One region of the Ensifer sp. LBL genome, then DNA from elsewhere that is predicted to be linked to it. Evidence: riboswitches for the same ligand, from Rfam matches in the RefSeq annotation. Region 1 holds a riboswitch; the other holds the start of a gene.

Region 1 (15,954 bases):
GTCGTGATTTATGTAGTGATATTTATATAAATAGCGCTGCGCGGAAACAAGCGGACGCACGGATTTTATGTAGTCAGGATTATAGAATTTAGGCTCGAGCAAATGGCACGAAGGGGCCGCGGATGCGAGCGGGGTCGCCGCGTTCGCCCCATGGGGCTCAATTCAGGCCCAGGATCTCGCGCAGGTTCACATTCTCGCCATCGGACTGGGTGTCCAGCGAGGCTTTCAGTTGGCCTATCCGCTCGCGGACAAGGACAAGTGCGCCTGCCGCATCTCCATCCGTCAGGCGCGCGAGGATCTGCCGGGAGTAATCCGACTGCCTGCCTGCCGGTTGCACGCTCTGGTGAAGCGAAAGTGCGAGCGCGAGGCAGGAGGCGTTTCGTTCCCATTCTCGGGCAAGCGTCCCGTTGCCATGAACCAGGCAAAGCAGGCTTCCAAACTCGATGTCGAACCGGCGCAGAAGCCGGAAATCATGGGCTGCCTCGGCCTTTTCTTCCGCCTTGGCGTGTTGCGCGATCCGGTCGAACTGGGAGGCGGCGATGGATGCGTGGTTCGTCGCGATTTTCTGGACGACGAATGTCTGCAGCGCCTCGCTCATTTCAAGCATCTCGAAAGCCGATTGCAGCGATGGGGATGCGACGTAGGCGCCCTTGTTGGGCGGCAGGAACACCAGCCCGTCCTGTTCCATGATCATGAGAACCTTGCGCATGACCGTGCGGCTGATCCCGTAGATGTCACACATCACGAGCTCTTCCAGCTTGACCCCAGGCTTCAGCTTGCGGTCGATGATGGCGTTCCAAAGGTCAACGTGGATCTTCGCCTCGATGCCACTCAAGGATGCACTTTGCATCAATGCGGCATCTTCGCTCTGCAAGGCGGGAGAGAGGTAGTTGAACTTTGGCATCCGGGACCCGATTTCCGTAAGGCGTTCGATAAGCTTTACATGGTTCAGCAGCAGCAAATCAATCGCTGTCGGATGTATTGCGCCAAACTGTATCGATGGATTCCGATTGCGAGATGGGAGGAAGACTATCCCGGTGGCGTGGTTTCGGATCGAGAGAACGGGCCAAACACAGGAAGCCTTGCTGAAAGGTCCACGAAAATATGCCCGCAACCGATACAGATTGCGGGCATATTGTCGTCAGTTAATCTCTTCCGTTAGAAGCTACGCTGCAGGCGGACGAAGCCCGACACGTAGTCGTCGTTCTTGGACTTGCTGCCCTTGAAGGTGTCGTTGTAGTCGACCTTGACGTAATTTACGGTTGTACGGATATCAAGACCTTCGGTGATCTTGTAGTCTGCCGTGACGCCGACCTTCCAGGCATTGCCGTTGCCAAAGCTTTCGTTGGGCGATGCAGCGCCTCTCCAGGCCGCGTTGAAGAGAACGTTCCGGCGCAGATCGCCGAAATACTGAGCGCCGGGTGTGATCGCCAGCCTGTCGGTGACGTTGAGGCGATAGGAGGCCGCAACGCTCCACTTGGACGTGGACCAGTAGGAGTTCGGGTCCGACGACCAGACGGCAAAGCCCTGGAGCACGCCCGGGCCGAGATCCGCCGACACCAGGCCGCGGATGGCGCCCTGCTTCACCTCGGTGTCGTAACCGCCGAGCAGGTCGAAGGATGCGCCGCCGAGCGAGACCGAAACGATGCCTTCGACGCCAACCCCGTTGTTCTTCGAGGTTAGGCCTTCGAGCTCGTCGATGGCGATACCTGCCTGGAACGCGCCGGCGTCATAGGTGTAGGAGATCGAGTTGAAGACGGTCGTGTCGTTGCCGCTGATGTCGGTTTCGCCGTTCAGACCCTTGTCCCACCAGCTGGCGAAGTGGCCAGCACGCAAGCCCGCGAGCTGGATGTAGGCTTCGTCGAGCTTGAAGTTGTTGTGGGCGTCGTTGTCGGTATCGGCCTGAATGGCGATGTAGCTGGTGAGCGCGCCGTATTCCGTATCGTTCTTCGCCTCGAGGATCAGCTGCGCGCGGGCAAAAGCATCCCAGTCTGAAGTCGACTGCTTGCCTTCCCAGCGACCAGCGCTTTCGCGCGGACCGAAGTTCGTCTGGAAGCGTACATAACCGCCGATGCGCAGGCAGGTTTCGGTTCCGGGAATGTAGAAGAAGCCGGTGCCGAATGCGTCGCAGACACGGACATATTCCGTCGGCTCCGGTTCGGCCGCGATGATTGCGTCTGCCGCCTGGACGCTGGACGTCGCCGCGATCGCGGCAGCCGATCCCAAAAGTATGCTTTTCATCGTCATGGGAAAATCCCTCTCATTGTTCGATCAGGCAAGATGGCCGCATCACCCGATGTGGATCCGCGACCTACTTGCTTCGCGCTGTGGTTGTTGGCGCCACCCGATCTTCGGCTGGCCAGCGCATGCAATCGGGTATCACGATTTTACCAAAAGTGAATTCGTAAAGTTTATAATCTCAATTCAAAATTACAGCATGATCGATCCATATTGCAAAATTGCTACATATTAGCATTTCACCAGGCTGAATTCCGTTGGCGAGACGTTTGCTTTCATGATGGCTATGATCTCAATTGAGATTAATATTTTTATGTATTGACTTTGAATCGTGCGGTGTTAGAAAAACGCTGCCTTGAGAAGAAGGCGATCTCCAAGTGGTCAACGCCGCCAGTCCATCCCTGCGACTGGCGGCGTTCGCTTTTGGCTCCGCGGCAACGCGAATCGTCTCGCCTCGGCACGTTGCTGGAGCGGCGCAAGCGGGCGGCAGGGGACGGGCTCTGGCCATCGCCCGACGCTGCAGATCGACGAGGGCAGGCAGCAAGCGCTGCCGGAAAGATGGCGTCCGGTTTCCGCAACGGTTGTGCCGGTTCTAATCGGAGAGCTTCGGGATCGGGCAGGCGTTGTGCTGGTGGAGCGCGAACGCGCGGACACGACTGCAACCGCAGCCGTGTGGGCGGAAGCCGCCTTTTTCAGCCCAGGCGGGCTACGGCCATTCGGGCATGCTCATAAGGACTGTAGCACTCGGATCCCTGCAGGCGCGCGACGATGGCTATGGGATCCCAGATCGGCTTCGTTTGCGCCGTGAAAAGATCGGCAGACAGATGATGATCCTGTGCCTTGAAGTGGCCGTCGCGGACGCCGTTCTCGATGATACCTCCGACGATGCCCTGAAGCCGTCGGAGATGTTTGCGGGGGACCGGTCGATCGATGGCGAGAAGCAGGGCTTCGCGGCGAGGCGATGCGGCCGTCAACACGTGCAGGCTCAGGAAGTGCAGGCTGAGGCGGTGCTGGTCGAGAAGGTGGTCGACGAGCTTGTCCGGCGCTTCGACCGGTCGGCGCGCGTTCGCCGTTGCAACGGCAATCCGTTCTTTCAGCACCCTGAGAATGACGGCATCAAGGTGGTGTCCGGCGGTCAAGGTGTTGATGGAGAGCACGCTCGAGATCCCGAATGGTGGCTCGTGACGAGCCGCTGCTGCACATGTCCGGGATCGCAGGGATCCCGACCGTCTGCATGCCATGACCCTACGGCGATGGAGAGATGCCGTGCCGATTGCCAATACTTGGCGAAGCGTCTTGCGGATCGAGTTGCAGTCCGCAACGCAGCTGAAGCTGGAGGTTCATCCTTGACCAATGCATAGCTGGATGGCTATGTGTCGTGCATAGCCATTCGGGTATGGACTCCGTGACCGTGTCGGAGGATCCGACCCGCGACGAACTGACGGAAAAGTCGAGGTCCGCGCATGTCTGAGAAGAAAATCGGAAAGAACGCATCGAAAGCTGCTTCCGCTGCGCCAAGGGCAACGAGCGGACGCAAGACTCCGCCGACAAAGTCGGCCGATGGCGTAGTCCTCCTGACCGGCGGCAACCCGCAGATCGCCAAGGGCTATGGAGACGCCCCGATACAGCAATACATCGCTGCGATGCCGGGATGGAAAAGCGATCTGGGCAAACGTCTTGACCGGCTGATCGTTGAGGCCGTTCCCGGTGTCGAAAAGGCGGTCAAATGGAACTCTCCCTTTTATGGCATGGAAAAGGATGTCTGGTTCCTCGGCTTTCACTGCATGACGAAATACGTGAAGGTCGCTTTCTTCCGCGGCGCGCAGTTCAGCCCCATGCCGCCCGGCACGTCGAAACAGCCGGATGTGCGCTATCTCGACATCTATGAGGCCGACGAACTCGACGAGGCGCAGTTCCTGGACTGGGTCAAACAAGCCAGCGAGCTGCCGGGCGAAAACATGTAAAGCGTCGCCGCAGCGCGAATCCGCCGCCGCCCGGAATGGCCGGGCCCGGCTTGCTTCCCCACAAGCGGCACCTTAATCGGCGTTGCCCACCATGAGGACCTGCATGACTGTGGCCATTGCAGGGTCGGTGCCGGTGGCATAGTCGGCAAAGCTCGTCGAGCGCGGGATGTCCGGCTGAAGCGGGCCTGCCGGAACGTCATAGGCGTAATTCAGGAGGAAACAGGTCCTGATCTCCGACAGGCTGCATCCATGCTCCCAGTCGTGATAGGCCGTCGAATAGCGGATGGTGATCTTCGAGTTCGGCAAAACCGTGCGGCCGCCTTCACCCCAGAACTGCAGCCGGTCTCCCATCGGCTCGCCGACAAGAACTGTGCGCGTCCCGCCGAAATGCCTCAGGCGCGCCGCCGTGCTGATCGCCGCCGAAAAGGTGTTTGCGCTGGTCAGCACAAACAGCCGTCCGTCAGGCGGCAGGATGGCCGGGAGCCTTTGCGAGAAATCGGCGGTCAATTCGTAGTTACCGCCATTGTTGAACCGCAGATCGACGACTGCATTGCGTATGGGCTTTTTCTCCGCTTCATCCAGCATCTTGGCGAGCCCCTGCGACAGGCCTTCCGGCGCTCCATCCCTGATGCGGTTGATCTGGACATAGAGCAGATCGGGCAAGGGATAGTGGTGCCAATAATTGGCGTCGGGGCGCGTGAGATAGGCCGGCAGCGTGACGTCGTCGAGCACGTGCTGCCACCCGGCGTCGCGACCGGTCTGCGACAGGGGACTGAAATCGCGTCGAGGCCAGACATGGGCGTTCAACGGTTCCGGCGCGCCGGGCGTGGCAAGAAGAGGGATCTGCGCGACGTTTCCATCCTTTAGGCGGATGAGATAGGCGCTTTCCCGCGGGCTTTCGGCAAGGCCGGCTGCATGGAGCAATTCCGGCGAAATCGCGACATTCGGGACGAATTCCCTGGCGAGATTGGCGGGTCCGCCGAAATGGGGCCGCAGCGCATCGACAAAAGCCTCCGTCGCCCGTCCATTCACTTCAAGGATCTCTCCGCCCAGAAGGTGCGATTGGTCGCCTGTCGCTGCGATCACGAACAGGCCTTCGGCAAACCAGCCGAGCCGGATCGGAACCGCATTGAAACTGTGGCCACCGACGAGGCCGACGACGCTGGTGTGCCCATTGTCTGCGATGGCGACCGCCTTTGCTGCCGCCATCGCCAGGCCGGCGCGGTCGAGATCGTCGGCCCGTTGTTCGATCGCATCAAGGGAGCCCGTAAACGCTGCCTGGGCGGCTGGCGAGAAGCTTCGGTCAACCTCGATCAGGCGCCGCAGATGGGCAAGGTCCTGCCTGTTGCGTTCCAGTTGCGAGGCTGCGGCCGGAAAGTCGCTCCGGGGATAGGTCTTCAGCGTTGGGTAGAGAATGACGGCAAGCGGCGCGACCACCAGGAGAAGCAGGGCGGCCAACATGATCGATGCAATCCGAACGCGTCGCCGCCAAAACCTCTTGCCGCTCGGTGCCGGACCGTCCTTGCGGTTTTGCGTCGCGTTTCCCATCGATTGCCGCCCCCATCGGCGCGCCTCTTAGAAGCGCGATCCATCCCCACGTTCGGCGCTCCGTGCCGGGCCGGTGGCATCCCTTCACCATTGCCGCGATCCCTGTTCGGGTTCGCGGCAATGACGCAGGTCTGGCGATCGGCCAGACAAGACGTAGGAGCGGTGGCTCGACAATTCCATGTTCGCCGCCGCGGAAAATCAGAAGGCCGGTTCGGTCCCGTATTCGTCGTGCCGCCGGTTCCAGACATAGGGTTCTGTCTGCGGCCATCCCGCAGGAGAGGCTTCCCATGTTTCCTGTCGACCGTAGGGCGTCAGATCCAGATAGGTCCACATGCTGCCGAGATACTCCACGCCACGCGCACCGTTGAAATAGGTGCGGTAGATATGATCGCCGTCCCTGAGGAAGACGCTGACGCCATGGCGCTCGCTGGTCCTTGTCGGGTCATCCGGATCGGCGACCGTGGCTCCCATGTCGTGGTTGAAGTCGCTCGCCATGGAAGAGTACCAGACCGGGTGCTGCCACTGCATCCGGGCCTGGTATTTCTGCAGCGTCTCCAGCGGCGCGCGCGAAATCAGCACGATGGACGTATCGCGTGCGTTGAGATGCGCCGGATGGGTCATCGCGTCCACGACCCAGGAGCAGCCGTCGCAGCCCGCCTTCCATCCGGGCGCGAACATGAAGTGATAGACGATCAGTTGCCGCCGTCCGTCGAAGAGGTCGGCGAGGCTTACCGTGCCTTCGGGCCCCTCGAACGAATAGTCCTTGTCGATCCTGACCATCGGCAAGCGCCGGCGCTCGGCACTCACTTCATCGCGTGCGCGGGTGAGTGCCTTCTCCCTGGCAATCTGTTTTTCGAGTGCGGCTTGCCACTCGTCCATTGAAGCGATTTTAGGCAGCATTCTCAATCATCTCCCTTTGGGGCGGTTTGCTTGGAGGTGTCGGCGCAAGGCTGAACTCCGACCGACGGAGTCCAGCCATCAGGCTCGGTTGGAGTGCTCGCGAAAGCTCGCAAACCCGTCTCATCGGCGCCGTCTCCGTTGCGTCCGCTTTCAATATGTTGTAAAAACATAACGTGTCAAGCAAGCAGGACGAAGATCTGGTTTTCAAGGCATTGGCTCACCCGCGCAGGCGGGCGATGCTTGATCGTCTCAAGGGCGAGGCGCAGACCACGGGCATGCTCTGCGCGGCCTTTTCAGACATGGATCGCTGCACCGTGATGCAGCATCTGAACGTGCTGGAGGACGCCGACTTGATCATCGTCAGGCGGGCAGGACGCGAGCGCTGGAACTATCTCAATGCGCTGCCGATCAAGCACATTCACGACCGCTGGATCAGCGACTATGCCGCCCATGCCGTGGCCATTCTCGACAGGCTGAAGACTGGCCTCGAAGGGTAAGTCTGAAGATGGTGTGAATTACGGATCACTTAAACAGTATTCATTTGCGTATAGTTTTCGACAATCGGCAATGTTCTCCCTATTTGCGGGGAGTGATATTTAGTGAAATTACGAGACGCGAAAGAATTTCTACCTTTCTTGGCAAGTGGTTTCGAAAGCGCCGCTTTCATGCTTGCGCTCCACTCGTTCGTTGAGTAGTGAATTCTCGTCGGTTTCCGAAAGGAAATAACAGGGAATTCGCCGCGGCTCGCCGCGAAACGAAACTGCCCCCGCAACTGTAGGCGGCCAGTCCTCTCTCGAAAATGCCACTGGACGATGGTCCGGGAAGGCCGAGAGGGAGCCAAGACCCGTCAGTCAGGAGACCTACCGACACCTGTAACTGAACAAGCCGGGCGGGGTGTCCGGGGAGGTTGTCGATGTCGTTGGTCGCGCCACAAGTGCCGGCTGTCGATGTTCTCTTGAACATCGGTTCGATCATTGCGTCCTGGCTCGTCCCCTCCGATCCGCGCGATCAAAAGATCGGAGACAATGTGCCATGACCGCTTCGCGTTTCCTGCTTGCCGCCTCTGGCTTCGCCTTCTTCGCCACCGCCGCTGCTGCCGAACCCACCGCCTATCCGCTGACCCTGGACAATTGCGGCGAGGCGATCACCTTCGACAAGGCGCCGGCGACTTCGGCGACCGTCGGGCAGGCGGCAACCGAGGTTCTCTACTCGCTCGGCCTCGGCGACAAGGTTACGGGCACGTCGGTCTGGTTCAATGACGTGCTGCCGGAATTTGCCGAGGTCAATGCCAAGGTTCCGCGCCTGGCGGACAACGACCCGAGCTTTGAAAGCGTCGTCGCCAAGAAACCGGGGCTCGTCGCCGTGCAGTTCGTCTGGCACGTCGGCCCCGAAGGGATCGTTGCGACCCGAACCCAGTTCCACGAAGTGGGAATTCCGACCTATGTCCTTCCGGCCGACTGCGTCGCCAAGGACAACTCGGTGGGTGTGGACGGCACGCGCAGCGCGCTCTTCTCGACTGCCAGCATCCATCAGGGCGTGCGTGAACTCGCGCAGATCTTCGATGTTCAGGACAAAGGCGAGGCATTCGTCGCGGAACTCGCCAAGCGTGAGGCCAACGCCATCGAGCAGGCCAAGGCGCTCAATTTGAAGGATGTGTCCGCGGCCTTCTGGTTCTCCAGCGCGGAGATGGACATCGATCCCTATGTGGCCGGCCGGAAGGGAGCGCCTGCCTACATGATGGACAAGCTCGGCATCCGCAACGTGGTCGGCTCCGACGAGGAATGGCCGGTCGTCGGTTGGGAAACGATCGCCAAGGCCAACCCCACCATGATCGTCATCGCCAAGATGGATCGCCGGCGCTTTCCGGCCGACGACTACCTGAAGAAGATCGAGTTCCTGAAGACCGATCCGGTTGCCAGCCAGATGGACGCGGTGAAGAACAACCGCATCGTCGTCATGGATGCGCACGCGATGGACGCCACGATCAGAACGGTCGCCGGCATCGAAGTTCTCTCCGCTGCGCTTAAGGATTTCGGGTTGGCGAAGTGAAGACCGGCCTCTCGCGGCGCGCCCCTGCTTCCCGGCTTGGCCGGGCAGCCACGGGGACATTGGCTCTGTTTGCCGCCGTTCTTTCCGGAACCTGCATCGGCGAAACGCCGATACCCGTCTTGACGGTTCTCCAGACCTTGGCGAACAAGATTTTCGGCGCGACCTATGGGCTCGATCCCATCGATGTCGGGATCATCTGGAACTACCGCCTGCCGCGGGCGATCGTTGCCGCCTGCTGTGGGGCGGGCCTCGCGGTTTCGGGCATGGTGCTCCAGTCCCTCCTGCGCAACGCCCTGGCGGATCCCTATCTTCTCGGCATCTCCGCCGGCGCCTCGACCGGCGCAGTGGCCGTCACTGTCGCAGGCCTCGGCGCCGGCGCGGTCTCCATGTCGCTCGGCGCCTTTGTCGGTGCCGTGACAGCTTTCCTGATGGTGGCGATCCTCGCTCGTGCCGCCGGTGGCGGGGTCACCCTGCGCGGAACAGGGCAGATCGTGCTTGCCGGCATCGCCGGATCGCAACTCTTCAACGCGCTGACCTCTTTCATCATCACCAAGTCGGCCAATGCGGAGCAGGCGCGGGGCATCATGTTTTGGCTGCTCGGCAACCTCAGCGGTGCGCGGTGGCCGGACGTCTGGCTGGCCGTGCCCGTGGCCCTTGTCGGGCTCGGCGCCTGCATCTGGTATGCCCGTGCGCTCGACGCCTTTTCCTTCGGGGCGGAATCCGCCGCCTCGCTCGGCGTGCCCGTGCGGGTCGTCCAGGTGGTGCTGATCGGCCTTACCGCGCTGGTGACGGCCGTGATGGTCAGCATTGTCGGCTCCATCGGCTTCGTCGGGCTCGTGATACCGCATGCGGCCCGTTTCCTGGTTGGTGTGCGTCATGGCCGGCTCGGCCCGGCAACCGCCCTCATGGGGGCGGTCTTTCTGATCGCGGCGGATATCCTGTCGCGGACGATCGTTCCTGGCCAGGTGCTGCCGATCGGCGTGATCACCGCCCTGGTTGGGGCACCGGCCTTTGCCCTGATCCTTATCCGCGGGAGGCGCCGATCATGATCCTGGAAGCACGCGATCTCGGCTGGTCCGTCCGCGGCAAGGCGATCGTTTCCCATGTAGATCTCGCCGTGCGGCAGGGAGAGACACTCGGCCTTGTCGGCCCCAACGGCTCCGGCAAATCGACCTTGATGCGGCTGCTGGCCGGCATCGTCCGGTCGACGTCGGGCGAGGTGCGGATCAACGGGCAGATGCTGCACGCCATGCCACGCCGCCAGGCTGCCCAGTTGATCGCCTTCCTCGAGCAGCAAGCCGAGACGACGGAAGCGATCTCGGTTCGCGATGCGGTCGAACTTGGCCGCACGCCCTGGCTCACGCCGCTGCAGCCCTGGTCGGCCGAAGACGACCGGATTGTCAGGCAAGCGCTCGACGATACCGATATGGCGGGCTTCGAAAACCGTTCGTGGGCAACACTTTCCGGCGGGGAACGCCAGCGGGTTCACCTGGCGCGGGCCTTGGCGCAACAGCCGCAGGTCCTGTTGCTCGACGAGCCGACAAATCACCTGGATATCCAGCACCAGCTTTCGATCCTGAAGCTGGTGGCTGACCTGCCGATAACCTCCGTGGTCGCCTTGCACGATCTCAACCAGGCCTTTGGCTGCGACCGCGTCGGCATGATGTCCGCCGGCCGGCTGGTGGCGCTGGGGCCGCCGCGTGAAGTCCTGACCGTCGAACGGATCGCCGCCGTCTTCGGTGTTCGTGCGAGCATCGTCGTCGACCCCGAGGACGGAACCTCCATCTTCCGCTTTCATTCAGCCTAGCAAGGATTTACATGCGCGCGCTTCTCCTCGGATTGTCCCTGTTTCTCACCGCTTTCCAGTTCGCCCAAGCCGAAATGCACGAGGTGAAGATGCTCAACCGTAACGTTTCGGGACCGATGGTCTATGAGCCGGACTTCCTCCAGATCGCCCCCGGCGACACGGTGAAATTCATCGCTGCCACCAGCGGCCACAACGCGGCGACGGTCGACGGCATGGTTCCCGAAGGTACCGCTGGTTTCAAGGGCGGGATCAACGAGGAGATCGAGGTCACGCTCGACGCGGAGGGGTTCTACGGGATCAAGTGCTCGCCCCATTTTGCGATGGGAATGGTGATGGTGATCCGTGTCGGCGACGCGAAGGTCGACACAGGCTTTGCGGCGGCCAAGGTTCCGGCGCGGGCGCGCAAGCGGTTTGACGAAATCCTTGCCAGAAACGGTTTCGGAAAGTGACGAACGACACCGAAGAAGGGGCAGGGCGCGCGAATTTTCATCTGAAGGAAGCGATCCGCAGCTACTGGTCGGAGCGCGCGAGGACCTTCGATCTCGCTTTCGGCCACGGCATCCTGTCTGAAGCCGAGTTTTCCGCCTGGCAGGAACCGATCCGCGCCACCCTTGGCGTGAAGCCGCTGCGCGTGCTTGAACTTGCCTGCGGCACGGGCGAGGTCACAAGGCTCATCCACGATCTCGGTCACGAGGTTACGGCGCTGGACTTCTCCGAAGCGATGCTTTCCGTCGCCAGGGCGAAACACGCCGGGAAACCGCGGCTGCGTTTCATCCTTGCCGATGCCGAAAACACCATGGAGCCGGACGCGGCCTATGACGCGATCGTTTGTCGCCACCTCGTCTGGACGCTTACCGAGCCCGAGGCGACCTTCCGCGAGTGGCACCGGTTGCTGCGACCGGGTGGGAAGCTGGTGATCTATGACGGGGACTGGGCGAAGCCTTCTCCAATCGGGCGTCTCGCCGAACGCCTGGTGGCCTTGATCGACAGGTTTTCCGGGCCCGATCCCTATTACGACGGGTCGTTGAGCCAACGCCATGCCGAGATCATGCGTGCCCTGCCTTTCGGTCGCGGACTGCGGTTCGAGCAGCTTTCCGGTCTGTTGGAGGAGGCGGGCTTCAAAGGGATCGAGAAAATGTCCCATGCGCCGGTCGCCCGTGCCCAGCGCAAGTCGGCCAACCTGCGAAACTGCCTCCGCACCTTCGTCTACAGGCGCTTCATCCTGACCGCACATTCGTCGGCTGCGCGCCAGACCCCAGTGCCCTGAACCGCGAGGCGCCGGTTCAATCGGTGACGCCGCACCAACCCGGCAGGAAGCTGGCGGACTTGCCGTGGGCAAGATCGAGCGCGTCGTGCACGGCCTTATCGATGTCATTGGCGATGCGTTTTGCATCGATGCGCGAGCGCAGGAAGTTTGCCCACATGAACTCGCTGTAGGGCGTTGCGTCCTTGGCGTAACCGCCGGCGCGGCGGAGCGCGCCGGCAAGCGACCGGTAGGGATCGTCGACGAGGCCGGCGATCGTGCGCGGCAGGTCCTGGTGCGATCGCCGCAGGCCCTGTGCGTCGAACGGATACATCCAGTGACGGTGGTCCATGACCGACCAGAACTCGTCCTTGGACAGGTGGCTGAGATCGAACACGATGCTGGTCAGCACATGCGCGACGCCTTCCTCGTGCAGGGCGCGCACGAGATGATGATGGTCGACCAGATACGGTCGCTCCTTCGGGCCGAGCACGACCGGTACCATATGATGTCCCAGGAATTCCGCGCCATGCCGCTTGGCAGTCTTGCGCCATTCCCGTCGTTTTTCAGTGACTTCGAGGAAGCCGACGGTGATCTGGGTCGGGCGAAGTTCGGCGATGTCGATCGGTTGCAGTTGCGGCTCATAGTTTGGGGTCATCGAACGGCTCCGGGCAGGGACGCGGTCGTTTCGGGTTGGGAGGCGGCAGCTACGGCATCATCGACGCTGTAGCTGAGATAAGTGAGAAGCGGGGGAGCGGCCAGGGCGATCATGTCGCGGACCCGGTCATGCACCCGTGCATAATAGAGGTGCTTGCCCTGGGCGCGCACAAGCGTGTCGAATTCGATCAGCGCATCGAGCGCGGTGCTGTCGAGGTCGAAGCTTTCCTCGAGGCTGAGGATGACGGCGCGTGCTGTCTGGTCGTGGCCGATCCGTGCGGCCGTCTCGGTCAGGATGGCATCCGCATTGGCAAAGAACAGAGGTTGCGCCGGACGCCAGATGGCGATGCCCGGCATCGTTTGCGCGTCGGCGTGGCGGGCGATGTCGACGAAGTCATGGCCTTGTCCCAGGCGACCAAGGGAGGCGACATAGGGCGTGGCCAGCCTGTGCAGCAAGACGGCGAGCGAAAGCGCGACAGCAATGGTGATGCCGTTGACGACGCCGAAGGCGATGACCCCGACTGCCGCTGCCAGGGCGATGACAACGTCGTGTTTCAGTTTCCACAGCCGCAAAAGCGGCCGAGGATCGAGCGCATGCGCCAGGGCGGCAATGACGACGGCAGAAAGGACCGGCTCGGGAAGGCTCTGAAGCAGATCGGCGCCAAGGACGACGAGCAGCGCAAGGCCGACTGCGGCGACGAGCGCCGTCATTCGGGTTTGCGCACCAGCAGCCTCGGCCGCGGAGCCCGCCGAAAAACCGGCGCCGACGGGCATGCCCTGCGCGATGGCACAGGCGGCATTGGCAGCGCCGAGCGCCAGCAGTTCTCGATTGGCCGTCACGCTTTCGCCGTGACGCAATGAAAGCGACCGGATCGTGCCCCAGGATTCGGCAAAGAGGATGAGAACGAGCGGCAAGGTGTAGGGAACAAGCTGCCGGATCTGGCTCCATTCGACGAGCGAGAGCGACGGCAAGGTCATCGAGATCGACAACGGCCCGACCACCGCCACGCCGTGGCCCGCAAGGTCCAGCAGCCTGGAAGCCAGGATGCCGGCGCAAAGCACCAGAAAAGCGCCGGGAAGAAACGGAGCGCGCCGCAGCACGAGGAGGGCGGCAAGGGCCGCGACGCCGACGGCGATGCTCACCATGTTCCACCGGGGCAGCGCCGCAAAAAGCCCAGCGATCTGATGGACGATGTCGGTTACCGGCACCTCGATGCCGGTAACGGTAGGCAATTGCCTGACGATGATGGTGACCGCCAGCCCGAAGGCGAAGCCACGAAGAACGGGGCGGGAGATGAAGCTTGCGAGGTTTCCAAGCCGCAGCAGGGAGGCCGCGACGAAGAGCAGACCCGTCAGCGCCACCATCACCGTTACCAGTGCCATCTTGTCCGCCGTCGAACCGGGCAGCGCCGCGATCGTCGCCGCAAGAATGGCGGCCGACGACGATGTCGGGGACACGATGGCAAAACGGCTGCGGCCGAGGATGGAATAGGTCAGGCAACCGACGATAGCCGCGACGACGGCGTGCTGCGGTGGCAGGCCGGCGATACCGGCATAGGCAACAGCTTCGGGCAGCATCAATCCGGCGACGGACAGACCCGCGATCCAGTCCCTGTTGCCCACGCTCGTCGCAACCTTTCTCCTGCTGCCCGCCAGAGAATCTAGCGGATTGCCAGGCGAAATCCATAGCGCGCCCGGGGACGCCGCCCAGCGTCAAAACTGCCGGGAGGCCCTGGCGCGTCCGCCCACGGATTTCTCCCCGTCTTCGCCGACGTTGAGGAGCAGGCCGAGATCGAGCAGCCATAAATCGGCGGTTGCCAGCGAGATCCCCGCCGTCAGATTGCCGAACAGGCCGGAGCCGTCGAGCCCGGAATAGCCGGCCGTCGCGCCGAGCTTCGGCGTCAGCGTAGATCCGTTTTCGAGCAGGAAAGACCGTTCGATCTCGGCGCCGAGGCTTACCCGGAACTGCTCTTGGTCGAAGCCGTCGATGGTGATCCTGTCGCCGGCGCTGTTGTGCGCGGTGTAGTCGTCGACCGTTTCGGAGAAGTAGACGGCGCGCAGCTTCGGCGTCAGCACGGTTGATGGATCGAGATCCCACTGACCCTCGATCGCCGTGTCGATCATCCATCGCGTCGTGTCGAACGTGCCGTCCCAGAAGGCGGTGTCGATGTCGTTGGCCGAGCCGCCGTAGAGCAGGCTCGTATCCCAGAACACGCCTTTGCCGAGTTCCAGCGATGCATAGGGGCCGGCGAGCCAGCCGTTTCCCGTCAGTTCTGCATCGGCGTCGGTCGGGTCCGTCATCCGGTCGTAGTGGAAGGACAGGCCGACCAGCGCCTTTTCCGACAGCAGGTAGTCGGCGCCGACGTTGAGCATTGCGAAGCTGCCCCACTTGCCGTCGTTCTCGTCGCGGCTATGCGCCAGGAAAGCGAGATCGACCCAGGCATTGAAGGCCCTTGGCTGGGCGTCGGAGATGCCGTCGGCGGCATCCCGCGCGGCGTCGAGCTGCGCCAGGCTGGTGCTGAGGTTCGCGGTCATGCCGTCTTCGGACGGCGACATTCGCGCCGTGATCGTATCGGTCGCCCGCTCCATCTGGCGCCGTTCCAGGAGACCGGGAACAAAGATGCCTGTCGCAATGAGGTCTTGCCGGGTGGCGACAAAGCCCCGCACGAGGGCGTCGATATCTTCCGCCACCTGCTGTGCACCGAAGGAAAGATTGTAGGTGATGGTGCCGGTGTTCGAGACGCCGAGCGCACTGGTCAGGCGGTAACCCACCCTTGCCTTGCCGGAAAAGGCAGGGTTCGGCGTGAACTGCAGATACCATCCGACTGGTGTGCCGACCGGCCCGGCCTGCGCGAGCTGGCCACGAATGATCGCCGCCGTACCGGCGCTCGCCGGCTCGACGAAGCTTAGCTGCGCTTCGGTGAAAGGCCCGCCGGTTGCGCCGCGATTGAGGTAGACGTCGGCTGGCGTCGCGCCGGCTGGAACGTCGATCACCTTGTCGCCAACGGTGATCTCAGGCGGTGTGACCGTCAGTCTGTATGTCTCGGTTCCGGTCGCGCCGTTGCCGTCCTCCGCCCGGATCGAGAAGGCGTATTCGCCTTCGCTCCTGGGGCCAAGCGGTCCGGTCAGTTCACCGGTCGAGACGTTGAGGACCATGCCGTCAGGCAGTGCGCCCGACGCGATCCTGTAGAGCATCGGTGCCCGTCCACCCACGGCGGTGATCTGCTGGCGGTAATCTTCGCCGGCCATGGCATTGGCAAGACTTCCGCCAGCTGGCGTAAAGGTGAAGGCCGGCGCGCTCACGGTGATCGTCACCGTCGCCGCGGTGGATGTGCCGGCGGCGTTGCTTGCGGTGTAGGTGAAGCTGTCCGAACCGGAATAGTCGGCAGCCGGCGTGTAGCTGATCGTCGTTCCCGTGCCGCTTGCGGTGCCATGGGACGGTTGCGAAGCAACCGCAACGCTGTCGGCCGGATCGCCGGTGATGTTGAGCGGGATCGCATTGCCCGAGGATTTGGCTGCAACCGTTACGGAAACGGCATGGACGATCG
Region 2 (15,954 bases), on a different contig from region 1:
GGCCATCAGCCGCTTGCGTTCGGCGGTCACGATGTCGGCTTCCGGCGGCTGCCCCTCGGCCGGCGGATCGCCGAGTTCGGTGAGCCGCGCCTTGATTTCGTCGAGGCGCGGGCGGGTCGAAACCGAAACGCCGATGATCTGCTTGGCAAGCGCGTCGACCTGAACCTTGAGGTCGGCAAGAACGATGTCGTCGTCCTTGGCCTTCTCGACGCGGTCGGTCAGCCCCTTCAGTTCCTCGCCGGCCTTGGCAAGCTGCTCCGCCGCCTGGGCCTGGGCCGGCGGCGTCGCATCAGCCGGCACGGCGTCGGCCGCCGGCTGGGCATTTTCGGCCGGCTGGGTGGCTGTCGCTGCAGGTTCGGCGGTACCGGGGGTCGCGCCGTTCTCGGCTGGCTGCCCCTCCTGCGCCGGCTTGCCGGCAGCGGGCTGGGTGGCGGTCTGAGACGTTTGCGGCGATTGCGCCGATTTCTGGCCCCCTTGCGCGTTTGTCTGTGCGGTTGCCTGTGCCGGTTGCGCCGCCTTCTGGGCCATGACCGGGCCGCCCACGGCAAGCGCCAGCAGGCAGACGAGAATGGCGGGCAGTTTTCCGACAGAACGCAATTTCATGATCCTTGCAGATTGAGACCGTGGCCCGGAATCGCTCCGGCCGTCTTCACGTTTCGATGTGAATACGAAAGACGGCGGAAAGATGCAAAGAACGGCGATAAATCGTCGCCGGCGCCCGCTTTCCCGTTAAAAGCCGGCGCCGGGCTGCGCCAGATAGGCAAGTTCGGCCTCCGTCGAGCCGCGCGCCAGAAAGGCGTTGCGATGCGGGAAGCGGCCGAACTGCTCGATCACCTCGCGGTGCCGGATGGCATAGTCGAGATAATCGGCATCGCCGAGCTCGGTAAAGAGCTTCACCGACATGGTCTGGTCGGTAAGGTTTTCCGAGTGCTCGAAGGGCAGATAGACGAAAGCGCGCCATTCCGGCTTGATCGCCATGTCAGCGCCGGTGCCGACGGCGAGCTTCGCCTCGTGCAGCGCCAGGCAATCGGTGGCAAAGGCGAGCGGCGTGCCGCGAAACATGTTGCGCGGCATCTGGTCCAAAAGCACGATCGCCGCCAACCGGTTCTCCGGGCTCGCCCGCCAGGTCTCGTCGACGCCCCGGGCCAGCGCCAGGTGCGACGCCTGGAAGCGGCGGATGCAGGCCTGGTCGAGCTCGTGGCTCGTCCCGAACCAGTCGTCATAGGTGAGTTCGCCAAACCAGAAGTCCAGAACGTCCTGCGGCGTGCAAATGTCAGCTTCGTTCGCCATATGCTCCTCTTGCGGCCCAATCGCCGATCGCCCGGCCCCCGCTAACACATAGGCCGGAACCGGCCCTTGTCCATAACTTGTTCCTACCCGCCTTACGCGCGTCGCTTCAGGATGGCAATGAAGGCGATGCCGCCGACGAGACCGGTGACGACGCCGATCGGCATGTCCTCCGGCGCCATGATGACGCGGGCCGTCAGATCCGCAAGGATGAGCGTCAGCGCCCCGAAGAAGGCCGAAAGCGGAATGACCCTGACGTTGTCGCTGCCGGCCAGGAGCCGCACGAAATGCGGCACCATCAGCCCGACGAAACCGATCGCGCCGGAAAAGGCGACCATCACCCCGGTCAGAAGTGCGGTGACGACGAACAGCGTCAGCCGGAAGCGGCGCACGGGAATGCCGAGCGTCATCGCCGTTTCGTCGCCCATGGCGAGCGCATTGATCTCGCGCGCCCGGATCATCAGCCAGGCGAGCGAGACGAAAAGCACCCCGCCGGGATAGACGAGCTGCGACCATTGCGCCAGGCCGAGGCCGCCGAGCATCCAGAAGATGACCGTGTGGGTCGCCCTCGGATCCCCGAGAAAAATCATGAGGTTGCCGACGGACGTTAAGACGAAGGCGACCGCGACGCCGGCGAGCACCAGGCGGTCGGCGCTGCTGCCGAGCACGCGGGAGACGTAAGCGACCAGCACGGTTGCGAGCAGCGCGCCGGCAAAGGCAAAGAGCGGCACCGTGGCAAGGCCGAGGATCATGCCGGTGTGCAGCAGCGCCACGATCGCGCCGAGCGCGCCACCGGAGGAAACGCCGAGCAGATGCGGATCGGCGAGCGGATTGCGCGTGACCGCCTGCAGCACGGCGCCGGTCAGCCCCAGCCCAGCCCCGACGAGGCCCGCCAGCATCACCCGCGGCAGGCGCACGTCCCAGACGATGCTCTCGCGGCCCGCCGACCAGAAGACCTCGACGCTACCGGGCGAAATCTTGCTCGCGATGATCGACCAGACGGTTGCAACCGGGATCTGCGCCGAGCCGAGCGATACGGCGGCCGTCACCGTCAGGAGAAGCAGCAGCAGGCCCGCGGCAAGGCCGAAACCGCTGCGGGCCACCCGTTGAGACGCGGCACGCGAAACCGCAACGGTGTCAGCCGACGTATCCTCAGCCAGCATCGGTTACAGGCCTTCGCCGTGAAAGGTCTTGGCGAGACGGGCGATGGCGTCGATGTTGCGCGGGCCCGGCGTTGCCTCGACATAGTCGAGCACGACGAAGCGATCGTTCCTGACGGCATCGACATTCTTGAATGCCGGATTGGTCTTCATGAAGGCGATCTTGTCCTCGGCCTTCACCTCGCCGTAGTTGACGATGACGACCACTTCCGGATTGCGCTCGATCACCGGCTCCCAGGAGATCTCCACCCAGCTCTTGTCGACATCATCCATGATGTTGGCGCCGCCGGCAGCCTCGATCATCGCCGTCGGAATGCCGAAGCGGCCGGACGTGAAGGGCTTTTCCTCGCCGGAATCATAGACGAAGACCCGTGTCGGCTTTTCCTTGCCGGCATTCGCCTTGGTGATCTCGGCAAGCTGGCGGCGGTAGCCGTCAACCAGCGTCTCGGCGCGATCCTCGACGCCGAAAATGCGGCCGAGATTGAGAAGATCGACGAACATGTCGTCCATCGTTGGCTTTGCCTTGGCCATCACGTGGATGCAGGATTCGGTCAGCTCGTAGACGCCGATCTTGAAGGGCGCCAAGGTTTCGGGCGTGACCTCGCCGCCGACCTTCATGCCGTAGTTCCAGCCGGCAAAGAAGAAGTCGGCGTCGGCGTTGAGCAGCACTTCCTTGGTCGGATACTTCTCCGAAAGCTCCGGCAGTTCCTTGACGCCTTCGCGCAGCTTCTCGTCCAGCGTCTTCCAGCCGGAAACGCCGGTATAGCCGACCATGCGATCCTGGAGCCTCAGCGCCAGCATCATCTCCACCAGGTTGACGTCGTTGGCGATCGCGCGTTGCGGCGCGGCGTCGAACGTCACCTCGCGGTTGCAGCTCTTGACCGTGACCGGATAGGCGAGCGCCGGCGTGGCGGCGGCCAGCACGAAAAGAAGGGAAAATGGGGCAATATTGATCTTCATGAAATAGATCCCTGTCGAGGAAGTGAAAAGGAAAAGCGGGCGCCGCCGGCGGAAGCATTGTGAACGGTGGCAGTGACGCCGAAGGCGGCCGAAAGTTCGCCGGGGCTGAGCACCTCTTCGGGCGTGCCGAAGGCCGTCAGCCGCCCGGCAGTCAGGATCGCGACGTCGGTCGCAAACTCGGCGGCGAGATTGATGTCGTGCAGCGTCGAGACGATCGTCAGCTTCAACGTCTGCAGCAACTCGAGGATTTCGAGCTGGTGACGGATGTCGAGATGGTTGGTCGGCTCGTCGAGAATGATGATGCGCGGCTCCTGCGCCAGAGCGCGGGCAATCAGCACACGCTGCTTCTCACCGCCCGAAAGTGTGGCGAACTGGCGACCGGCCAGATGCGCGAGATCGAGATGCGCGAGTGCATGCTGCACCCGATCGCGGTCGAAATCGCTCCAGCCGCTCAAGCCTTCCCGCCGCGGAATGCGCCCCATCATCACGACGTCGCGCACGCTGAAGGGAAAGTCGCCGGGCATTTCCTGCAGGACGACGGCGATCGTCCTTGCTGCCTCGCGCGCCGAGATCGACCAGAGATCGATGCCATCGACCGAAACACGGCCGGCATTCGGCTGCACCGCCCGGTAGAGGCAGCGCAGAAGCGAGGTCTTGCCGGCACCGTTCGGCCCGAGGATCGCAAGCCGGCTGCCCGCCGCGATCGAAAAGCCGATGTCCTTGACCAGCGTCAGCCCGGCGCGCGGCCCCCAGTGAAGGCCCTCGACCTTGAGTGCCGCTCCCGTTGCCGTGCAGCTCATGGGTTGATCCCTCCCTGCGCCGTCATTGGAAGTGCCCGCCGAGGTCTTCGGAAACGAGCATCGCTGCGGGGATGCGGGCAAGCGTCTTGCCTTTCAACCCGCGTGGCCGCTCGGCCGCCCGCGTCATGCCATCGCCACGCTCGGCATAGGTTGTGGCAAAGCGTACGAGATCGTCGATGTCTTCGTCCGGCGAGACGTCGCCGAAGAGATAGGTCGCCTTTCCCGTCGCCTGGAAGGCGATGGTGCAGGGCCGCGTGCAGGCCGCCATGCACACCGTGCCGGCAATCGAGAAGTCACGATCGAGCGGTGCGCCGAGTGCAGCGATGCTGCCGCTCAGCCGCTTGATCAGCTCGGCGCCGGGCGCGCAGGGGCCACCGGTGAAGCGGCAATCGGTGCAGACCGTTATCTTGTGCTGTCGGAAATTCGGCTCAGCCATTCCTGCCCTCCGCCGGACTGACGGCAAGAGATGGCGAAACGGCAGAAGGACGGATAGCCGTCGTGCGAAAGCCAGTTCTTTTCCATCGGAACACCCCGTCCGTTGTGGTTGATCGGTTCGATGGCAGGTCTCCTGGCTCGCGGGTCGTGGCGCATCCACGTCTTCCCGGCTGATCGCCAGTGACATGGTGTGAATGCGCTTTCCGCTCACAGTTGCGGGGGCAGCCACGGTCTCGGCCCCATCAGGGTCGTCCGTTCCGTGTTCCCTTTTCAGCCGCCTCCGCATTGTCGCGGACGCAGCACCATCACCGCCTTCCTCGCATGTTTCGACGGGGGAGACAACCGCACGGCACAGGCGGGAAGGATCTATCAACATGCGGCGTATCGTCATGCGCAGTTTGTTATTAAATAACATTACGTCGCGCAAGCCGAAAATTGAGCGTCGGACACGATCCGACGCTCAACAGCCGAAATCCGCCGTAAGGCCGACAGACGGCCGTGACGCCTCAGAACTCCGGCGGAAAGAGCTCGGCCGTCAGCGTCACCGCCACCGCGGCGTTGCCCGGCAGGTTGCGCACGCCGCAGACGGAGCGGATATGGCCGGCCCTTTCGCCAAAGGCGGCAGCCAGAAACTCGGAGGCGCCGTCGAGCACCTTCGGGTGGTCGAGGAAATCCTCGGTGCAGGCGACATGCCCCTCCAACCGGACGATCTGGCGAATGCGCTCGAAACGGCCGAGATGTTCGTGGATCTGCGCCAGCGCATTGAGCACCGCCAACTCGGCCGCCTTGCGCCCCTCGTCGATCGTCACGTCGCGCCCGAGCAGCCCCGTATGCACGAAGCGCCCGTCGAGCAGCGGCCCCTGCATCGAGACATGAAGCATCTCGCCCGCCTCGATCACCGCGCGATAGGCGCCGAGCGGCTTCGGCGGCGTTGGAAGCTGAATGCCAAGCGCCCCCAGCCTACGGATAACCTCATCCATCATTGCTCCCCCTCCTCGTCATCTTACGAACCGGCCGCGCTTGCGGAGACGATACCGCTTTCCATCTCGACCCTTCGAAGTTCTGTCGCCCCTATCGCAAGCAGTAAGGCCCACCGTTCCTTGCGCCTCCAGCCGTATGTTCAAGCATAGCCAGGAGAAAACGCCTCATGCCTCACGTTGCGAGATAACATTACGAATTACAACACCAGAGTTGAAGTGCCGGCGCGACCCGGCCGCGCGCATCCGTGTTTCGATCGCATGCGGCGGACGCATCGCGGCGCCCGCCAGGCGCGCACCCCAAGTAAAACCGCTGAAATGTAACATACGTTACGCTCACGTAACCCTATGCCGGTTGAGAATTTCGACGACCGAAGCGACAATTGCCGGGATTAAGATTGGGCATCGACAAGATCCGAAAACAAGCTCAACTTAGCCGCGCAGATCCCGAAATGAAGTGATGGCAACTCAACTTTCTGAAGGGAATAGCAGCAGTGAATCCCATCGATTTTTTCGTCGACACGCTTCGGACCTATCCACCCGTCGCCGTCTTCCTCGCGCTTGGCATCGGTTTCCTCATCGGTCCGATCAAGGTCGCGGGGTTCAACCTCGGCAATGTCACCGCCACGCTTCTGGCCGGCGTTCTCATCGGGCAGTTGGGCATCCAGGTTTCCGGTGACCTCAAATCCACCCTGTTCCTGATCTTCCTCTTCGCCGTCGGCTACGGCGTCGGGCCGCAATTCGTGCGAGGCCTGAGCACCGATGGACCGAAACAGATCGCCTTTGCGCTCTCCGTGCTGGTGCTCTGCCTGATCGTTCCCTATCTCTGCGCGCTGATTGCCGGGCTGCCGCTCGGCTATGGCGCCGGCATGTATGCCGGTTCGCAGACGATCTCGGCTGCGATCGGCGTTGCGACCGACCAGATCAATTCGCTCGGGCTGACGCCGGAACAGGCCAAGACCTTTGCCGACCAGATCCCGATCGCCTATGCGGTGACCTATATCTGGGGCACGATCGGCTCGGCGATCATCCTCGCCCAGCTCGGGCCAAGGCTGCTCGGCATCGATCTGCCGGCCGCCTGCAAGGAATATGAGGCCAAGCTTGGCGGCGGCACGTCGAGCAGCGAACCCGGCATCACCAGCGCCTACCACGACTTCGGTCTTCGGGCCTACCGGATCGATGCGGCAAGCGGCCTGACCGGGACGCCGGTCAAGAACCTGCTTCCCGGCATCCGTGTCTATGTCGAGCGGGTCCGTCGCGGCAGCGAGATCATCGAAGCGGACGGCAACACCGTGCTGCAGCCGGGCGACGTCGTCGCCTTCTCCGGCCGGCGTGCCCTGCTCGTCGAGAACCTCGACACCAAGCTGACGGAGGTCGAGGACAAGCAACTGCTGAACGCCGAAGCCGAGGTGGTCGACGTCTACGTGACCAACAAGGCGCTCGCCGGCAAGACGCTGGCGGAGGTCAGCACCATGGACTGGGCGCGCGGCGTCTATGCCCGCAAGATCATCCGCTCGCTGGTCGAGATCCCGGTGCTGCCCGGCACCACCGTCGAGCGCGGCGACATCGTCACCATCGGCGGCGCCAAACATCATGTCGAAACGGCGATCAAGGCGCTCGGCTTTGCCGACCGGCCGGTCGAAACCACCGACATCGCCTTCCTCGGCTGGGGGCTCTTCATCGGTGCGATGATCGGGGCGCTCACGATCACCATCGGCGGCATCCCGATCGGGCTTTCGACCTCCGGCGGCGCGCTGCTGGCCGGCCTCGTGCTTGGCTGGCTGCGCACCACCTACCCCGCCTTCGGCCGCATCCCCTCACCGGCGCTGTGGCTGATGAACACGCTCGGCCTCAACATCTTCATCGCCGTGGTCGGCATTGGCGCGGGGCCCGGGTTCGTCGCCGGGCTTCAGGAAGTCGGCATTTCGCTGTTCATCTGGGGCGTGGTCGCAACCTCGATCCCGATGATCGCCTCGGTGCTTATCGGCCATTACGTCTTCAAGTTCCATCCGGCGATCCTGTTTGGCGCCTGCGCCGGCGTCAGAACCACGACGGCAGCGCTCGGCATGATCCAGGAGGCGGCCAAGAGCAAGGTGCCGGCGCTCGGCTACGGCATGCCCTACGCCATCGGCAACACGCTGCTCACCATCTTCGGTCTCGTCATCGTCATCATGCTCGCCTGAGGCGGGCTTCAGAAACCGAGACCTTCGCTTATTGATCACAGGGAGTGTGGATCATGTTGGACAGAAATTTCTACGACAGCATTTCCGATCTGAGCCCGTTCGAAATCAAGGACGAGCTGATCAAGCTCGCCAAGACGAGCTCGCAGAAATCCGCCAAGGCCTTCCTCAACGCCGGCCGCGGCAACCCGAACTGGACGGCGACGCGTGCCCGCCAAGCCTTCTTCCTGCTCGGCCAGTTCGCTCTGACGGAAGCCAAGCGCGCCTATTACGACCCGAAGGCCGGTGTGGCCGGCATGCCGCCGCAGGACGGCGCCCATGCCCGCTTCGAGAAGTGGACGAAGAAGCTGCTGCAAAACACGGCGGACTGGGACGAAGAGGATGAAGGCGTGCCGCCGGCAAAGACGCTCTCCGACGCCGTCAACTATGCCATCACCACGTTCCGCTTCGATGCGGACGCCTTCGTGCACGAGCTGACGGATTCGATCATCGGCGACAACTATCCGGTGCCCGACCGGGCGCTGCATCACAACGAAATCATCACCCATGAATATCTGATGTGGGCGATGTGCGCCGGCCACCGGCCAAAGGCGCAGTTCGACCTCTACCCGGTCGAAGGCGGCACCGCCGCCATGTGCTACATCTTCAAGGCCTTGAAGAACGCCCGCCTGCTTAACGCCGGCGACACGATCGCACTCGGCACGCCGATCTTCACGCCCTATCTCGAAATGCCGGAACTGGAGGACTACGATCTCAAGACCATCAATGTCAGCGCCGAGCAGGAGGATCGCTTCCAGTTCACCGACGAAGACATCAAGGCGCTCGAAAACCCCAAGGTGAAGGCGCTGTTTCTCGTCAACCCCGGCAATCCATCGGCCGTTGCAATGGATCCGGATTCGATCAAGCGCCTTGTCGATCTCGTCAACAAGAAGCGCCCCGACCTGATCGTGCTCACCGACGACGTCTACGGCACCTTCGTTCCGGGCTTCCAGTCGATTCTCGGCCATCTGCCGCGCAACACCATCGGCGTCTATTCCTACTCGAAATATTTCGGCTGCACCGGCTGGCGCCTCGGTGTCATCGCGGTGGCGCAGGACAACATCTTCGACGAGAAGATCAAGGCCCATGGCGAGCCGATCCAGAAGCTCTTGGAAAAGCGCTACAAGGCGATGACGCCGAAGCCGCGCGAGGTGAAGTTCATCGACCGCATCGTCGCTGACAGCCGTGACGTGGCGCTGAACCACACCGCCGGCCTGTCGCTGCCGCAACAGGTGATGATGTCGCTCTTCAGCCTCGTCGAGCTGATGGATGTCGACAAGGTCTACCAGAAGGCCTGCATGGCCATATGCACGAAGCGGTTCTGGAACCTGATCGAGGGCATGGGGGTCGAGTCCAATCCCGGCATCTACTTCGACCACTATTACGGCATCATCGACTTCGAGTTCTGGCTGCGCAAATATGTCGGCGAAGATGTCGTCACCTGGGTGAAGGACAACATCCACCCGCTCGACATCCCCTTCCGGCTTGCCGAGGACCACGGCATCGTGCTGCTCAACGGTTCGGGCTTCGATGCGCCGAGCTGGTCGGCGCGCGTCTCCTTCGCCAACCTCAACGACGACGCCTATTCGCAGATCGGCCGCGCCGTGCGCTCGGTGGCGCGCGGCTACGTCCAGACCTACCAGGCGGCGAAAGGCCTGAAAATCAGCTGACCACCGAGGGCGGCCGGCAAACAGTCGGCCGCCCTTCCAACGCCCGGCCGGCGTTTCCTTCGGCCTGCAAGCATCCCCGCATTTCCGGCTGGCGACCGTCTTCCGCCGGCCCAGCAACCAGCGCATCATCCAGCTGAAGCGGCATTCTTCGGCTTGGCACCGAGAGGAAACGCCGCGTGACCGATCACCTGTTCAGCATTCTGCGCGCGCATCCGGAACTCGCCCTGTTCCTGGCGCTCGGCATCGGCTACGCGATCGGCAAGATCACCGTCTTCGGGGTCACGATCGGCGCCGTCACCGGCTGCCTGCTGGCCGGCGTGCTGATCGGCCAGACCGGGGCCGAGCTTTCCAACGACGTCAAGCAGGCGTTCTTCCTGCTCTTTCTCTTCGCCATCGGCTATCGCACCGGCCCGCAATTCTTCCAGAGCCTCAACGCCGATGCCCTGCCGCAGATCGCCGTGACCGTAACGCTCTGCGTCGTCGCCCTCGGTGTGGCGATCGTGCTTTCCATGCTCTTCGGTTTCGATCTCGGAACGGCGGCCGGCGTGCTAGCAGGCGGCGCGACGGAATCGGCGACCGTCGGCGTTGCGATCGACACCTTCCGCAAGACGGCACCGACACCGGAGGCTGCCAGCCAGTTCGAATCGGCCGTCGCGACCGGCTTTGCCGTCGCCTATCTCGTCGGCGTCGTCACCGCCATCCTGGTGCAGTCGCAACTGGCGCCCCGCCTGTTCGGCCGCAGCCTGAAGGACGCCTGCGCCGAGCTCGAGGCCGAGCTCAACATCGCCCCGCAAAACAGTGGCGACAGCGCCCGCCGCGAAATCGAGGCACGCGCCTTCGTGATCAGCGACAACCTCGTGGGCCTCACCGTCGAAGAGGCGGAAGCCAGGGTGCCCGAAAACCAGAAGGCCTATATCGAACAGATCCGAAGGGGCCAGGAGATCATTACCCCTACCCGCAAGCAGCGGCTGCAGGCTGGCGACGTCATCGCCGTTGCCGGCCTTCGCGGCTTCCTGGTCGAATATTCCAGCCGGATCGGCACCGAAATAGACGACCGCACCCTTCTCGACATTCCCGTCGAAGTGCTGGACGTGGTGGTGACCAACAAGGATGTCGCCGGAAAACGCCTGTGGCAGCTACGGCAGCAGCCGGAATCGCGCTCGGTGTTCCTGCGCAGCATTCTGCGCGCCGGCCAGCCGATCCCGATCTTTCCCGGCCTGACGGTGCGCCGCGGCGATGTGATGTCGATTGCCGGCGCCAGGCGCCATGTCGAGGAAGCGGCCACGCTTCTGGGCTATGCCGACCGTGAGACGACCGCGACCGACATGGTTTTCGTCGGCGTCTTCATCTTCCTCGGCGGCCTCATCGGCATCCCCGCCCTGAAGCTCGGCGCGCTCGAAATCGGCCTCGGCGTCGCCGTCGGCGTGCTGATTGCCGGCCTTTGCGCCGGCTGGCTGCGCTCGGTGCGGCGCACCTTCGGCTTCGTGCCGGAGGCGACGCTCTGGTTCTTCGACAGCGTCGGGCTCTGCGCCTTCATCGCCTGCGTCGGCATCTCCGCCGGCCCGAGCTTCGTTGCCGGCCTCGTCCAGTCCGGCCCGGCACTGGTCATCGCCAGTTTCCTGATCTGCGCGATCTCGCATGTCGCGGCACTCGCGCTTGGCCGCTGGGTCTTCCGCATGAACGAAGGCGTGCTCGCCGGCACCTGCTGTGGCGCCGGCACGTCGGCCCCGGCGCTTGCCGCCGTGCAGGAGGCGGCCGGAAGCAAGGTCCCGACCCTCGGCTACGGTCTCGGCTACGCGATCGGCAACGTACTCCTCGCACTCTGGGGCGCGGTGCTCGTCACCGTGCTGGCGTAATCGGGGAGGCTCGGGGCGGTGCCGCTCGGAGCGAATTGCGATCGTGAGGGAGCGCCCTGGACAACGCTGCTGTCGCGGCGCGCGCGCTCATAACGACACAACAGCGCGGCCCGCACTGGCAACGCGGCAAACGGCGCATCGAACGCGACCGTCCAACTGGCGGCCTGCTCGGTCTACACGCCTTCCAGATAATGCGCCTTCTGCGACGGATAATAGTCCGAGAATGACGGCAGGGACTTGCCGGCGCGCGCCGCGACCAGCATGTCGAGGTAGTATTCCCAGCCCGGCCCGACGTCTCCTGCGAGCTTCGGGTCGCTCAGCGTCTGCAGCAGCTGCAACTCGGTCTCATCGCCCCTCTGCGTGAATGTCAACGCAATGCGCCAATCGCCGGCGTCATCCTTCATCACCACGACCAGGCGGTGCGGCGCGGCGCATTCCTCGATCAAGACATCCGTCCATGGCTGGCTTTTCTCATGGAGCAGTTGCAGCCGCACGGTCTTGCCGGGACCGGCTTCGCCTTCCCAGCGCCCGAACCACAGCGCGGTGCTCTCGGACCTTGTCACGCTCGTCCAGACGTCGTCGATGGGGGCACGAAACGTGCGCGTCAGGATCAGGTCGTTGCCACTGACGTGGCCGGTGGGCTTGGGGCTCATACCGTCTTCTCCCTTTGGTCCTCACGGATAGGCAAGCCTGCGGCGGTACTACCGCGCGTCTACCTGTACACGGTAACGGCTATTTCTGCGAGAGCACGCGTCCGCAGCTGCCAAACACCTAACGCAGCGGCCAGACCAGCATCAGCGCCGGGATGCTGACGATGACGATCACGATCGACAGCGGCAGGCCGAGGCGCGGATAGTCGCTGAACTTGTATCCGCCCGGCCCCATGACCAGCGTGTTGCACTGGTGCCCGATCGGGGTGAGGAAATCGCAGCCGGCACCGATGGCAACCGCCATCAGGAAGGCTTCCGGCTTGTAGCCGAGGGCACCGGCAAAGCTGGCGGCGATCGGCGCCATGACCAGCACGGTCGCGGCATTATTGAGGAACGGCGTCACTCCCATGGCGGCGAGCAGGATGATCGTCAGCGCGCCGGCCGGCGGCAAGCCGGCGGCAACCGTGCCGAGCCACTGCGCGATGACATCGGTCCCCCCGGTCGTGCGCAAGGAATCGCTGACCGGGATCAACGCCGCCAGCATCACCAGGATCGGCCCATCGACCGAGCGATAGAAGTCGCGCAAGGGGATGATGCGAAAGACGACCATGGCAAGAGCCGCTGCAAAGAAGGCGATCGGCACCGGCACGAGACCGACCGCCGTCGAGCCCATGGCGGCCGCCAGAACCAGAAGCGGAAGCGGCGCCTTGCGGGTGGTGCCGAGCAGGATCTCGCGCTGCGCAAGCGGCAGGCAGCCGAAGTCCTGGAGGAAGTGTGTCAGCTCGCGCCGTGCGCCCTGCAGCACGATGATGTCGCCGGCCCTTAGGCGAATGCTGCCGAGCCGCTGCTTCAGCCTCTCGCCCTGGCGGCTGACGGCCAGTAGGTTGATGTTATGTGTGTTGAACAGCGCCAGGCGCTGCGCCGACATGCCTTCGAGCGGCGAACCGCTGCCGACCACGGCTTCGATCGCCTCGATCTCGTCACCGGCCTTTTCCCGCCCATGCGGCGCGCGGTCGCCGGCAATCTTCAGCTTGCCTTGCGAGACAATACGATCGAGCGCCCCCGGGCCGCCTTCGAAAAGCAGGATGTCGTCTGCCTCGAGCGTCACGTCGGGCAGCGGCGCCAGGTGCAGCCCGCGGCGAAAGATGGCGATGACGACGGCACCGCCGTCGCCGAGTTTCACCAGATTGCTGAGTGCCTTGCCGATCGCCGGCGAACCGGCGGCGACCACCGCCTCGGAGGTGTAATCGGTGATCTCGATCGCCGAATGCACGGAAATCTGCTGACTGGTGCGCTGCGGCACAAGCTTGTAGGCAAACAGCAGAAAGATGCAGCCGACCAGCGCCAGCGTCGCGCCGACGGGCGTGAAATCGAACATCGTGAAGCTCTCGCCGGTCAGCTCCTGGCGCACGCGCGAGACGACGATATTCGGCGACGTGCCGACCTGGGTCATGAGCCCGCCGATCAGCGAGCCGAAGGCCATCGGCATCAGGAAGGCGGAAGGCTGAACATTCGACCGCCGGGCAAACTGGAAGGCGACCGGCAGCATGATCGCCAGCGCCCCGATGTTCTTGATGAAGGCGGAAAGCACCGTCACCGTGATGACCAGCAGGGCGAGCTGTGCGCGGACCGAGGAGATGTTCGGCAGGAACCGCTGGATGGCGGCGTCGACGATGCCCGAGCGCGCCACCCCGGCGCTGACGATCAGGGCGCTGCCGACGATGATGACGATGTCGTCACTGAAACCATCGAAGGCATGATCGTAGGGAACGATACCGACGGCGACCGCCAGCATCAGCGCCGAACAGGCGATCACGTCGTATCGAAACCGCCCCCAGATGAAGAAGGCCATCATGGCGCCGATGACGATAAACGCGAGAGACTGATCGGCGGTCATGCAATATCCGGGTTCAGCGAAGGGACTGGGCGGGACGGAACGTGCGGCTGACAAAAGCCGAAACGCGCGATCCGCGCAGAAGTTCACGCAAGACGTAACCCATGTTTCGGCAAATCGGAATTCACCTCAGCGACAAATCTGGGCATGAGTGCGAAGCGCATCGATTGCGCGGCGTCGCCCGGCGGCGCGGTGGCAGCCCAGCCGCCCCGCTATTGGGCCGCCCCGCTACTCGATGGTCCCGAATACGGCCGTCTCCAGCGTATCGATGGCCTCGTCCCGCTGCTTGCCCTTCATCAGAAAGGTAAGCATTCGCCAGGCGTCTCGCCCGCGCAGAGCAAGGGTTATCTCGGCGGTGGTGTCCGGTTCCTTGATCGACTTCATCGCCAGGCGTATCGCCATTTGGCCGTTGATCATCACCGGCTGCCAGTCTGCACTCGCCTCGAATCCCGCCTTCGCCTGCAGCTCGGCGAGCCTCTCGGCATATTGCCGTTCGTTGATTGTTGCCGGGATCTGCTCGTGCCCGAAATAGATGCCGCCGCCTGCCTGATCCGAACCGATCATAAAGAGCATGTTGTCGCGCGAGAGATCCTCGACGACCCAGGCCGCCTCGAACGTCGCCTGCCTGCCGGTCACTGGATTGACGAAGGTCTGCATGGGTGGCGGCGGGGTCAGGGCGGCAACCATCCAGGTCGCCGCCGGGTCCATGGCCTTGCCCAATGCGACCGGAGTAAGCAGCGCCACCCCGACACCGACGGCAAAGCGCGTCCCCGAAATCCGGCGCCCCTCCACCCGGGCCCGCCCCCGGTCATGACCAGCGGGCCGGCCGTGCGCGACACGGCGGTATTGCAGGATCAGCGTGACGAAAACCAGCGGGAAGATATGCAGCGCCAGGCCCGTCAGCCACATCATCAGCTCGCGGTTAAGATGGAACAGGCCCCGGGACTGCCCGTTGAGCTGCACAACACGAATGCCGAAAAGCGCCTTGCCGGGCGACGTGCCGAACAGCGACATGATGACGGCGCGCAGCAGAACAGCCATCGTGGCGCTCGCGAATACCGCCGCCGCAAGGATGGCGATGCGCCACTCCTGATAGTAGAACTGCAGAAGCGGCCAGGGAAGAAGAAGAACCGCAAAGGTAACCATGAGGTTCGCCGCATAGAACAGCAGTCCAAGATCGAGCGACGTTGCCCAAAATCGCGCCCAGGGCCGCGCCAGCGGCAGGCTCGGGATCGGCGGCAACGTCTCGTGACCCTCATCGCTCGCTGGCTGCTCCGGCTCGAGCCCCACGATCAGTTCGGGCGTGTCGGCGATGCGCATCCAGTCGCCCCTGCCCGATCGCCAGACCAGCGTGTCATGCGCCAAAGCGCCCGTCCTGACCAGAGCAAGGAGCTCCGTTTCGACAATCGGGCCCTTTACCTCGCCGCCGACAGCATAATGCCAGAGCGTCATTTCTTCCCCCAAACCTCACGCACCTTGCGCGGATAGATTCATGCGCTGCGAACCGGCGCGTCAGTTCGCGCAGGCGCCTCATTCAATCGATCGTTTCAAACAGCGCCGTCACGTTTCGTTCCATGTCGAGATCGGCGAGCTTTGCAGCATCGGCGTAAACAACAATCCGCCAGGCCCCTGCATCGCTCAAAACGAAGGTGAGCTCGGCATCCCCCGCAGCATTGTCGACCCGCGCGGCCGCTGCGCGATAGGCACGCTTTCCGTCGATCGTCAGAGGCCGCCACGGCGACGCTACGGTGAAGAGATCCTGGAGGTCCGTGGCCCAGCGCTTGGCATACTCCGCCGAGCCGATGCCTGTTGCGACATCGACGTCGTATTCGAAGAACATGCTGACCGAAGAGTCCTGCGCATCAAAAAAGGTGTTCACCTTTGTCGGCGTCTTCAATGTATCTGCCTTGAAGGGGCGATCGAAACGCGCCTCACCCAGCGTTTGCGGGTTCACCCATCGGGTCGACGCCGTGACCTCCAAATCCTTCTTGGACATAGGGAACTGGTTGAGACCGACCGTAAGCAACATGATCAGGAGGACCGGCG

The links. A riboswitch is a leader RNA that binds a small molecule or an ion and turns the genes downstream of it on or off. The one in region 1 is predicted to bind cobalamin.
Region 2: linked by a shared signal. The riboswitch ahead of OKW20_RS12095 (DUF1636 family protein) and the one ahead of OKW20_RS22995 (ABC transporter substrate-binding protein) in region 1 are both predicted to bind cobalamin.

What each region holds. Positions count from the first base shown of each region.
Region 1 is NZ_JBNDJY010000005.1:656,092-672,045, reverse strand. It holds gene OKW20_RS23030 (GntR family transcriptional regulator) at 158-961, opposite strand; gene OKW20_RS23025 (porin) at 1,159-2,247, opposite strand; gene OKW20_RS23020 (hypothetical protein) at 2,931-3,395, opposite strand; gene OKW20_RS23015 (DUF1801 domain-containing protein) at 3,702-4,202, shown strand; gene OKW20_RS23010 (hypothetical protein) at 4,275-5,663, opposite strand; gene OKW20_RS23005 (DUF899 domain-containing protein) at 5,949-6,650, opposite strand; gene OKW20_RS23000 (ArsR/SmtB family transcription factor) at 6,824-7,147, shown strand; cobalamin riboswitch at 7,340-7,532, shown strand; gene OKW20_RS22995 (ABC transporter substrate-binding protein) at 7,683-8,699, shown strand; gene OKW20_RS22990 (FecCD family ABC transporter permease) at 8,696-9,748, shown strand; gene OKW20_RS22985 (ABC transporter ATP-binding protein) at 9,745-10,506, shown strand; gene OKW20_RS22980 (pseudoazurin) at 10,518-10,955, shown strand; gene OKW20_RS22975 (class I SAM-dependent methyltransferase) at 10,952-11,773, shown strand; gene OKW20_RS22970 (ParB-like protein) at 11,790-12,407, opposite strand; gene OKW20_RS22965 (SulP family inorganic anion transporter) at 12,404-14,029, opposite strand; gene OKW20_RS22960 (putative Ig domain-containing protein) at 14,120-15,954, opposite strand, start outside.
Region 2 is NZ_JBNDJY010000003.1:76,456-92,409, reverse strand. It holds gene OKW20_RS12120 (mechanosensitive ion channel domain-containing protein) at 1-528, opposite strand, end outside; gene OKW20_RS12115 (DUF924 family protein) at 730-1,290, opposite strand; gene OKW20_RS12110 (FecCD family ABC transporter permease) at 1,383-2,450, opposite strand; gene OKW20_RS12105 (ABC transporter substrate-binding protein) at 2,454-3,407, opposite strand; gene OKW20_RS12100 (ABC transporter ATP-binding protein) at 3,404-4,207, opposite strand; gene OKW20_RS12095 (DUF1636 family protein) at 4,230-4,643, opposite strand; cobalamin riboswitch at 4,749-4,964, opposite strand; gene OKW20_RS12090 (RidA family protein) at 5,149-5,625, opposite strand; gene aspT (aspartate-alanine antiporter) at 6,114-7,802, shown strand; gene OKW20_RS12080 (bifunctional aspartate transaminase/aspartate 4-decarboxylase) at 7,856-9,508, shown strand; gene OKW20_RS12075 (aspartate:alanine exchanger family transporter) at 9,685-11,364, shown strand; gene OKW20_RS12070 (SRPBCC family protein) at 11,538-12,017, opposite strand; gene OKW20_RS12065 (SLC13 family permease) at 12,136-13,911, opposite strand; gene OKW20_RS12060 (GYF domain-containing protein) at 14,137-15,360, opposite strand; gene OKW20_RS12055 (RDD family protein) at 15,443-15,954, opposite strand, start outside.